3 regions of the Bacillus sp. 41-22 genome follow, and region 1 is predicted to be linked to each of the others. Evidence: riboswitches for the same ligand, from Rfam matches in the RefSeq annotation. Region 1 holds a riboswitch; each other region holds the start of a gene.
What was found. Region 1 has a riboswitch for S-adenosylmethionine ahead of LCF45_RS15255 (M20 family metallopeptidase). Riboswitches for the same ligand answer to the same signal wherever they lie in the genome.
Positions count from the first base shown of each region.

Region 1 (3,178 bases):
TGAAAAATCAATGTTCTTTTTTATTGCATTTTCACTTATTAATCAGATTTCTCTTCGAAAAGAGAACACTCAACTGTATTTTAACCACCTACCCCTGATTCCTCTGCTCCTCCCTAAACTCCTCCTTCACCTTTTCTAACAAACCTTCTTCTGTAATTAATCGATACGCCGTATTTGCTAGTGCTTTTGCGGATGTAATTAGCGCTTTATCTCCTAATTCTGAACGTGCCGCTTCTCTAAATTCATTCGTATGTGCAATTAAGTCATCTGGACCGATTTTAATGTACGGATGAATTGTCGGTACGACTTGGCTTACATTTCCTGCATCTGTTGAGCCAATTCCTACTCTTTCTTTACGGTTTACATCTTCACCTAGTAGTTCTAACTCTTCCGCTACAACGTCATTAAATGTTTTTGTTACGAGTAGTTCATCGATTTCATTTTGGAATTGATGAATTTTTACTTTTGTACCTGTTGCTAACGCTGCTCCTTGTGCGATGTTTCTTACTTTCTCTGTTACTTCCGCACATCTTTTTCTCGTTGCTGCGCGGATGAAGAACCTTGCTGCGGCGTAGTCAGGAATAATATTAGGTGCTTTTCCGCCCTCAGTAATAACACCATGAATTCTCACATCTGACGGAAGTTGTTGGCGAAGTGCATTAATACCGTTATAAAGCTGGATAATCGCATCTAATGCGTTAATTCCTTCTTCTGGTGAGGCCGCTGCATGAGCTGTTTTTCCGTAAAAATGAAAATCAAGTGGATCGACCGCTAGTGATGGACTCGTTGGAGCTGTTTTTCCGCTCGGATGAATCATAAGCGCCGCATCAATGTTTTTAAATAAGCCAGCTTTCACATAACTCGATTTTGCGCTACCATTTGGCCCGCCCTCTTCTGCTGGTGTTCCGAACACGACAACTTCTCCGCCGATTTCCTCAAGCGTTTCTGATAACGCGATCGCTGCTGCAACGCTAATTGTTCCGATTAAATTGTGACCACACGCATGACCGAGTCCTGGTAAAGCGTCATACTCAGCTAAAAATGCGATAACTGGTCCTTGTTTCCCGGAACTTTTCCGCGCGATAAATCCTGTTTCATGACCAGCTATATTGTGCTGCAACTGAAATCCTGCGCTTCCTAACAACAAACTTAACGTTCTTGATGCGTAAAATTCTTGGTTACCAATCTCCGGATTCGCATGAATATTATGACTTGTTTCTATGTACTTTTCCTTATTTCTTTCTATACTCTCTTCAATTGTTTTTCTTTGTGACGTTACTCCTGTCGCTCCCATTTTTCTTCCTCCTTTTATTTTCACGTAAAAAAGCCTCTTTCTAAAAGATAGAAAGAGGCTTCTGTATATACAGTCAAAATGAGCTTCTTTCTTATCTTTCAAGTTACCTTGCTGGAATTGGCACAGTATTCATAAAGAATCCGCTGCCGAGGTGTCATAGGGCCAGTCCCTCAACCTCTCGTGATAAGAATTTTCATAAAATTGTATTAAATTATTTTTATTCTAAGTTTATTCCAAGTAAAAGTCAAGGAATTCCTATCCGAATTTACCGAATATCTAAAAATCCTTTTAATACACCAATTGTTTCAGGTGCTTGTAATCTTGCACATATGTACGGAAATTCCATACTACCTTCAAACATCATTTGAGATGTAAGAGGTGCTCCTGCCCAAAAGATTTCATCATCGATTACGATAAACGGGAATGCTTTATTTTGTCTTTGTAACTTTACATTTTTTAACGGAACTGGTCCATCACTATACACTGTTATTTGCGCATTTGTACGCATTAACGCTTGCCAGACTCGTTTATCTACTTGCTTTGTACTTGGAAGTGAAATAATAATTTTTCGTTTTGCGGCTAAAATATCTTTCAATAACCCTTTCGGCTCTTCAAGATTCATTTCCATAAACCAGCGTAAACGTTTCGAAATTTTCCGCTCCCACAATTGTCTTGATGTCGTGCGATCATATACATCTCCGTGACGTTCTATATGAGCTGTTAATTGTGATAACGCTTGTTTTCTCGAAAGATTTTTACGCATGTAGTGGCAATCTGATAATTGAATGAACTTCCCTCTCGCTCTCGTAACTGCAACGTTGACGAGGCGATGATTTTTATGGTCAAAGAATAACACGCCAGGTCGTTCTTGCGGATAACTATCTACCGTATCAAAAATCATCATATCTCTTTCAGACCCTTGAAACTTATGAACTGTCGCCGCTAAAACTGGTATGTTTTGATATTTCGTTTTCTGCAACATTTCTCTAATGCACGTTGATAAAAAGCGGGACTGTGCCCTGTAAGGCGTAACTACACCGATAGATTGAACACCGTCTAACAATCCAATTAACATCATTTGCATCGCTACTAAACCAGACATAATATTAAAACGAGAACCGGAAGCAGCGTCTTTTAAAGAAAAGGCTCCCATTAAGCTCGTATCAAATAAAACACTCGCCTCATTTGCGAACGGTTGCAGTTTCGCAAGTTCTTTACGCTCTGAAACAGATGGATGATCGTACACTCTATTTTTATAAATAAATGAATTCGTAAACTTCGATATATCCGTATGCATACGTCTTTGCTCCTGCAGCATAAAAAGGTTCGGATGTGCTTCTGATTTATTTACAGAATCAACAATCCCTGCATGATAAAACATATCTTCACCGAGCCATTTGCGAACGAGTTCATGGTTCGCCATCGCAATCGGAGGTAACTGTAAAAAGTCACCACAAACGACAATACGTTTCCCAAGTGAAGCAGCTAATGCGATTTGCGGAACATAAGCCATACTTACTTCATCTACGACAACTAAATCAAATGTACGCTCATAAATAAGTGAATCAATTGCACATTTCGATAAAGTCGCACCGATTACTTTCGCATTTTCAATGTATTCTTTTTCTACTTCTTTAATTTTCGCTTTTTGCTTTCGAAGATCACTTTCAATCTCTTGTATACGCTTCTTATCAGCAGAAGTCGCTTTATATGATAAAATCTTTTCACGAAGATCTTGTCGTGTCTCTTCTAAATAGAGTCTTTCTTCTCCCCAAGATCCATTCGTCGTTTCAACTAACTTCGATGCAAGTAACGTTTCATGATTTCGTATATGTTCATGTTGACTATAACCGTAACGAACAATTTCTCCAGGCGTCCATTTCT
Region 1 covers NZ_CP084035.1:2,974,935-2,978,112, forward strand. The annotation lists gene LCF45_RS15255 (M20 family metallopeptidase) at 89-1,294, opposite strand; SAM riboswitch class I at 1,383-1,484, opposite strand; gene LCF45_RS15260 (AAA domain-containing protein) at 1,560-3,178, opposite strand, start outside.

Region 2 (3,178 bases), 2.6 Mb from region 1:
AATGCTAAAATTTTCTTCATTTTCTTTTCCCCTCTTCCTTTTTATGATCTGCGTAAAAAGACTTTCGCAAAGTAGTTCCCTAAATTTTGAGCCACCTGTACAAGAATAATAAGTAAAACGACCGTTACAAACATAACTGACGTATCAAAGCGTTGATAACCATATGTCATTGCTAAGTCACCAAGACCGCCACCACCGACAAGTCCTGCGACTGCAGAAAATTCAATTAAACCGACCGTCATAAACGTGACACCTAGGATCAATGGTGCTAAAGCTTCTGGTACGAGGATTTCAAAAACAATTCTAAGTGGTGAAGCGCCCATTGCTTGTGCTGCTTCAATTACTCCTTTCGGAACAGAAACAAGATTGGTTTCAACCATTCTAGCAATACCAATTGATGCAACTAACGTCATTGGGAAGATTGCTGCAGCCGTTCCAATCGTCGTTCCAATAACACTTCTTGTTAGTGGGCTTAAAGCTACTAAAAAGATAATGAATGGAACCGGACGAATTGTATTAATTATGATATTAAGAATAGAAAAGACCCATTTATTTTCTAAAAAATTTCCTTTTCTCGTTACATACAACAGTAAACCTAGAGGTATACCGAGAATTGTAGCAAATATAAGGGTTACAATTACCATTAAGAGGGTATCCCCCGTCGCATCTAATATGCGAGGCCAAAATATACTCCAATCAACTCGCATGAGCTTCTACCTCCTTCAGCTGCACTTGCAGTCTTAGATGTTGTAATGCTTTTTGAATTTCTTTCTGTTCACCTTGTAGTTCTACAAGAAGATTTCCAAATAGCACATTTTGGAGTTCAATAATATTTCCATAAAGAACATTTACATCGACGTTATAGTTTTTCGCAATATATGATAGTACAGGCTGCCCTGTCTCTTCCCCAGTAAAAGTCAGGCGATAAATCTGACCTCCGTTTTGAATTTTCGCTAGAACACTTTCTGGTAAGTGATCATTAATAACAGAGCGTACAAAATTTTGAGTTGTCTTTGTTTTTGGTTGTGTGAAAACGTCAAACAGTTTTCCTTCTTCAATTACTTTTCCTTTTTCCATAACGGCTACACGGTGACAAATTTCTTTCACAACGTGCATTTCATGTGTAATAAGTAGAATCGTTAAATTGTACTCTCTATTTACTTTCTTTAATAAATTTAAGATTTCTGTTGTTGTTTCCGGATCTAAAGCTGATGTTGCCTCATCACATATGAGAATATCGGGTGATGTCGCAAGTGCTCTTGCAATCCCAACACGCTGCTTTTGCCCACCTGATAACTGTTCTGGATAATAGTTCGCTTTATCTTCTAAACCAACAAATTTTAGTAGTTCATTCACTCTTTCTTTTATCTCATTCTTTGGCAATTTCGCTAACCTTAATGGATAAGCAATGTTCCCAAACACCGTTCTTGAATTAAATAGATTGAAACTTTGGAAAATCATCCCAATTCTTTGTCTTAGTGTCCGCAATTCTTTCGCCGATAATGATGTAATATCTTTATCATCTATTGAAATTGTTCCTGCAGTTGGTCTTTCTAACATATTTACTAAACGTAATAGCGTACTCTTTCCAGCACCACTAAATCCGATAATGCCAAAAATTTCGCCCTTTTCAACTGACAGCGTTACATCCTCAACCGCATGAACAGATTGCCCACCTGATTCATATACTTTACTTACATTGTTAAAAGAAATCATTTTCTTCCCTCCTATATGCTGTAAAACTTGAAGTAGAGCTTTCGAGGTAAAATAAAAAGTGCTCTCCTCCTTATCAGTAATAAAAGATAAGAAGGAGAGCACTTTTATATGTACTCATTCACATCTTCTCATCTTCCAAGCCTTTATAGGCTTGCTGGAGTTAGCACGGTATTAAAAAAACCCGTTGCTGAGGTATCGTAGGGCCAGTCCCTCCACCTCTCTGGATAAGAGTGTATCGATTTAATTGTCGTTTAATTAAGTCTTATTATAGAACTCAGAATAATGAGAGTCAATACATTTTTCGGAAAAATATTAATTATTTCTCTATTTAAATTTTTAAATAAGAAGTAACAATACAATAGTGATTTTTAAAGTTATGTAAAATCCTTCTCACTCATACTTTTAAAAAGGAGAATCTTCTCTATTCATTGAATAACATTATTTGAATATGAAATCGGAGGAAGATAGATATATGAAAACAGCTCTTTTGCTCGTCGACATTCAAAATGATTATTTTCCAAGCGGAATGATGGAATTACGTAATCCAGTAGAAGCAAGTGAATATGCTAGTCAGCTACTACAACATTTTAGAATAAGAAACGAACCTATTTTTCATATCCAACATGTAGCTATAAAAGATAGCGCTACTTTTTTCCTACCCAATACAGAAGGTGTCCATATTCACGAAAATGTCCGTCCACTTAGAGAGGAAACCGTTATCCTTAAACATTATCCAAATAGCTTCCGAGAAACTGATCTTCTAGAACAATTACAACGTTCAGGAATTGAGCACGTCGTAATATGCGGGATGATGACCCATATGTGTATTGATGCTACAGTAAGAGCTGCTTTTGATTTTGGTCTTCACTGTACCGTAATACACGATGCTTGTGCTACAAAAGATCTTTCATTTAAGAATGCTACTATACCAGCTGTTTATATTCATAATACAATTTTGGCGAGTTTAAATGGAGTATACGCAAATATAATGAGTACAGAAGAGTTTTTAGCGACCTAAAAAAAACACTCCTTTCAGTTAGCAAAGCCGAAAGGAGTGTTCTCTTGTCTAACCATAGATTTTCTTTCAAATTGTATTATACAGGAAATCCTCAAAATGAATACTAAAAAATATGACTAATAAGTCAATTTTTCTCGCTGTTTTGTTTCTATTTTCATGTTTATCCCGATATTAACAAGGTTTAACTAATCCAAAAGAAAAAATAGTAATATTTAGAAACCTTTCTTGATTGAAATTAACTAGCTTCTATTATAGAGAGTTTCTCAAAAAGAAAAGATCTTCACAGTCTGTGAAGATCTTTTCTACTATTTCTTATAAAGTTTCAGAAGTAGTTTTTGCTTGCATGTGAAGCGCTAAGTAATCAGGGCCACCAGCTTTAGAGTCTGTACCAGACATGTTAAAGCCACCGAATGGTTGGTAACCTACGATTGCACCAGTACATCC
Region 2 covers NZ_CP084035.1:339,796-342,973, reverse strand. The annotation lists gene LCF45_RS01850 (MetQ/NlpA family ABC transporter substrate-binding protein) at 1-20, opposite strand, end outside; gene LCF45_RS01845 (methionine ABC transporter permease) at 42-707, opposite strand; gene LCF45_RS01840 (methionine ABC transporter ATP-binding protein) at 697-1,716, opposite strand; SAM riboswitch class I at 1,842-1,947, opposite strand; gene LCF45_RS01835 (cysteine hydrolase family protein) at 2,189-2,734, shown strand; gene pruA (L-glutamate gamma-semialdehyde dehydrogenase) at 3,047-3,178, opposite strand, start outside.
Region 2: it holds a riboswitch for S-adenosylmethionine, as region 1 does, so the genes downstream of both, LCF45_RS01840 (methionine ABC transporter ATP-binding protein) here and LCF45_RS15255 (M20 family metallopeptidase) in region 1, are expected to answer to the same signal.

Region 3 (3,178 bases), 2.5 Mb from region 1:
CTGCGTTTCATCCATGCTAGTTAACATACTTTCTGTTTCTTGCCCTTTTAATGTAAATTTCAGTTTATATTTATCTCCGCTTTTCTCCATCTTCATTTTATCTAAAACTACTGCTGGTACTTCTAAATTATCTATAATATCTTGAGTCGCTTTCATTCCACCAGCGTTTAATTGCTCCTCTGGTACGGTTATAACTTCTCCTGTATTAGGGTTTTTCACCTCACCAGCAACTTTACCATCCACAGTATACACTACAACATCTGTACCAGAAATATTCATTTCAGAACGAGAATTCTTTGTCTTTGGCTCTAATTGCATCTTAGCCTTTAATATATCCATCTCTGTTCCCTCAGCTTTTAACCCTACATCATATGTCATCGTTACATTTTCTTCATTTTTAAAAGCTTCGTTCGTTTTCTTGAAAACATCCTTCGCTTCTAATTCCTTTTCTTTTTGCATGGCTTCTTTTTTCGGTTCATCAGTCTTTGTTGTTTTCTCATTGCTACACCCTACCCCTAGACTGATTGCAAGCACTAAACTTGAAATAATAATAGTTTTTTTCATAATGTCGCCCCCTTTCCCAAAATAATATCACCTCTTTTCCTACGAAATCTATATAATTTTTAATCTTTATTCGCTATATAGCGACATGTTTAATGAAGGTTTTAAATATGATGTAAATAACAACAACTCATTTCAGGAGGTCATTATGAAGGCGATCATTTGCACACAGTATGGACCACCTAACGTTCTTCAGCTTCAAAATATAGAGAAACCTACACCTAAAAAGAACGAAGTATTAATTAAAATTCACGCAACAAGTGTAACGACTGGAGATTGTAGAATACGCGGCTTTAATAGCCCCCTCTTATTTTGGATTCCTATGAGGATCATATTAGGTTTCAGAAAACCGAGAAAACCTGTACTCGGCGTAGAGTTATCCGGTGAAATCGAAGAAGTAGGAACAGATGTAACTCAATTTAAAAAAGGTGATCCAATTTTTGCATTAACAGAACTAAACCTCGGTGGTTATGCCGAGTACACATGCGTACATGAAAGTGGATTAATAACATTAAAACCTACCAATGTGACGTATGAAGAAGCGGCAGTTATTCCTTTTGGCGGAACTTCAGCATTACATTTCCTGAGAAAGGGCCGTATAAAAAAAGGGCAACAAGTGCTCATATATGGTGCCTCCGGATCAGTAGGAACAGCTGCTGTACAACTTGCTAAATATTTCGGCGCGACCGTTACGGCTGTTTGTAGTAATTCAAATTTTGAACTCGTGCAATCTTTAGGAGCTGATAAAGTAATTGATTATACGAAAGAAGATTTTACTAAGCAAGGCAAATGCTACGATATTATATTTGATGCAGTTGGGAAGTATAAAAAATCCCTTTGTACAAATACATTAACACCCAATGGAAAATATGTATCTGTTAATGGAATGATGGCCAAGGTAAGTAAAGAGGATATGATTCTATTAAAAAAACTAGTCGAAACGGAAAAACTAAAGCCCGTTATTGATAGAACTTACCGATTAGAAGAAATTGCTGAAGCTCATATGTATGTGGAAAAGGGACATAAAAAAGGGAACGTTTCGATTACCTTAAAATAAAATATATTCAGAAAATAATATTGACAATTCTTTTTGTAAGATTTACTATTAGTACCATATTAAAAAACTACATACACATACTCTTATCAAGAGTGGCGGAGGGACTGGCCCGATGATGCCCGGCAACCGAGCTTATAACGTATAAGCTAAGGTGCTAATTCCTGCAGAACGATTTTCGTTTTGGAAGATAAGAGAGGAACCTATTTCGTCTATTCGGCACCTCTCTTATTTTTGAGAGGTGCTTTTTATTTTGGAACGTATATTAAGGGGGAATTATAGATGAAAAAGGTGTTATTAAGTATTGTAAGTGGAGCGGTATTATTGTTAGGTGCATGTGGTGCTAATTCTGATAAAGAGGTAAAAGCATTAGATGAGAAAAAGATTACTGTCGGCGTAACGGGTGGACCGCATGAACAAATTTTTGAAAAGGTAAAAGAAGTGGCAGCAAAAGATGGTCTCGAAATTGATGTAAAGGTATTTAATGATTATGTAGCGCCAAACGTATCTTTAGATGAAAAAAGCCTCGATGTAAATAGCTATCAAACTAAATCTTATTTAGACGTATTTAAAGCTGAACGCAACATGAAATTAACTGAAGTATTTTCCACAGTAACATTCCCTATGGGTGTATATTCTAAAAGCTTAAAAGATGTAAAAGAATTAAAAGAGGGCGATGCAATCGCTGTCCCAAATGATCCAACAAATGAGCTTCGTGCTTTAAAGCTATTTGAAAAAGCAGGTGTTTTAAAGGTTGATCCAAAAGCTACAGAAAAAGCGACTGCAAAAGATGTAATTGAAAACCCGAAAAATTTAAAGATTGTTGAATTAGAGGCATCTCAATTACCAACACAGCTAAGTGAAGTAAAGGCAGCTGCAATTAATACAAACTTTGCATTAGGTGCAAAATTAAGCCCAGCGAAAGATTCTATTTTCCGCGAAGGAAAAGATTCACCATATGTGAATTGGGTCGTTGTTCGTACTGAAAATAAAGATGATGCTGTTGTTAATAAATTAAAGAAAGCTTATCAATCTAAAGAAGTAAAAGATTTCATTGAGAAAAAATTCGATGGTTCTGTTTTACCGTCTTGGTAGGAGCTGACTATAATGATTGAATTAAAAAACGTCTCCAAAGTATTTACAACAAAAAAAGGGAATGTTGAGGCTCTTAAATCAACTTCCCTTAAAGTAAAAAAGGGCGAAGTATTTGGAATCATCGGATATAGTGGCGCTGGTAAAAGTACATTAATCCGTTGTGTAAATTTATTAGAAAAACCAACGACAGGAGATATCATTATAAATGAACAAGAGTTAACAACCTTATCGACAAAAGAACTCGCAAAGGCGAGAAAAAAGATCGGCATGATTTTTCAAGGATTCAATTTACTTAAAACCGTTACCGTTTATGAAAATATCGCACTACCCTTACGTCTATCTGGTCTTCCCAAAAATGAAATTGAAAAAAGGGTAGAAAAGTATTTACGCATTGTTGATCTCTTTAATAAAAAAGATGCCTATCCAAGTGAATTATCTGGTGGTCAAAAACAACGTGTAGCGATCGCT
Region 3 covers NZ_CP084035.1:170,785-173,962, reverse strand. The annotation lists gene LCF45_RS01010 (DUF6612 family protein) at 1-564, opposite strand, end outside; gene LCF45_RS01005 (NAD(P)-dependent alcohol dehydrogenase) at 710-1,618, shown strand; SAM riboswitch class I at 1,699-1,812, shown strand; gene LCF45_RS01000 (MetQ/NlpA family ABC transporter substrate-binding protein) at 1,898-2,710, shown strand; gene LCF45_RS00995 (methionine ABC transporter ATP-binding protein) at 2,723-3,178, shown strand, end outside.
Region 3: it holds a riboswitch for S-adenosylmethionine, as region 1 does, so the genes downstream of both, LCF45_RS01000 (MetQ/NlpA family ABC transporter substrate-binding protein) here and LCF45_RS15255 (M20 family metallopeptidase) in region 1, are expected to answer to the same signal.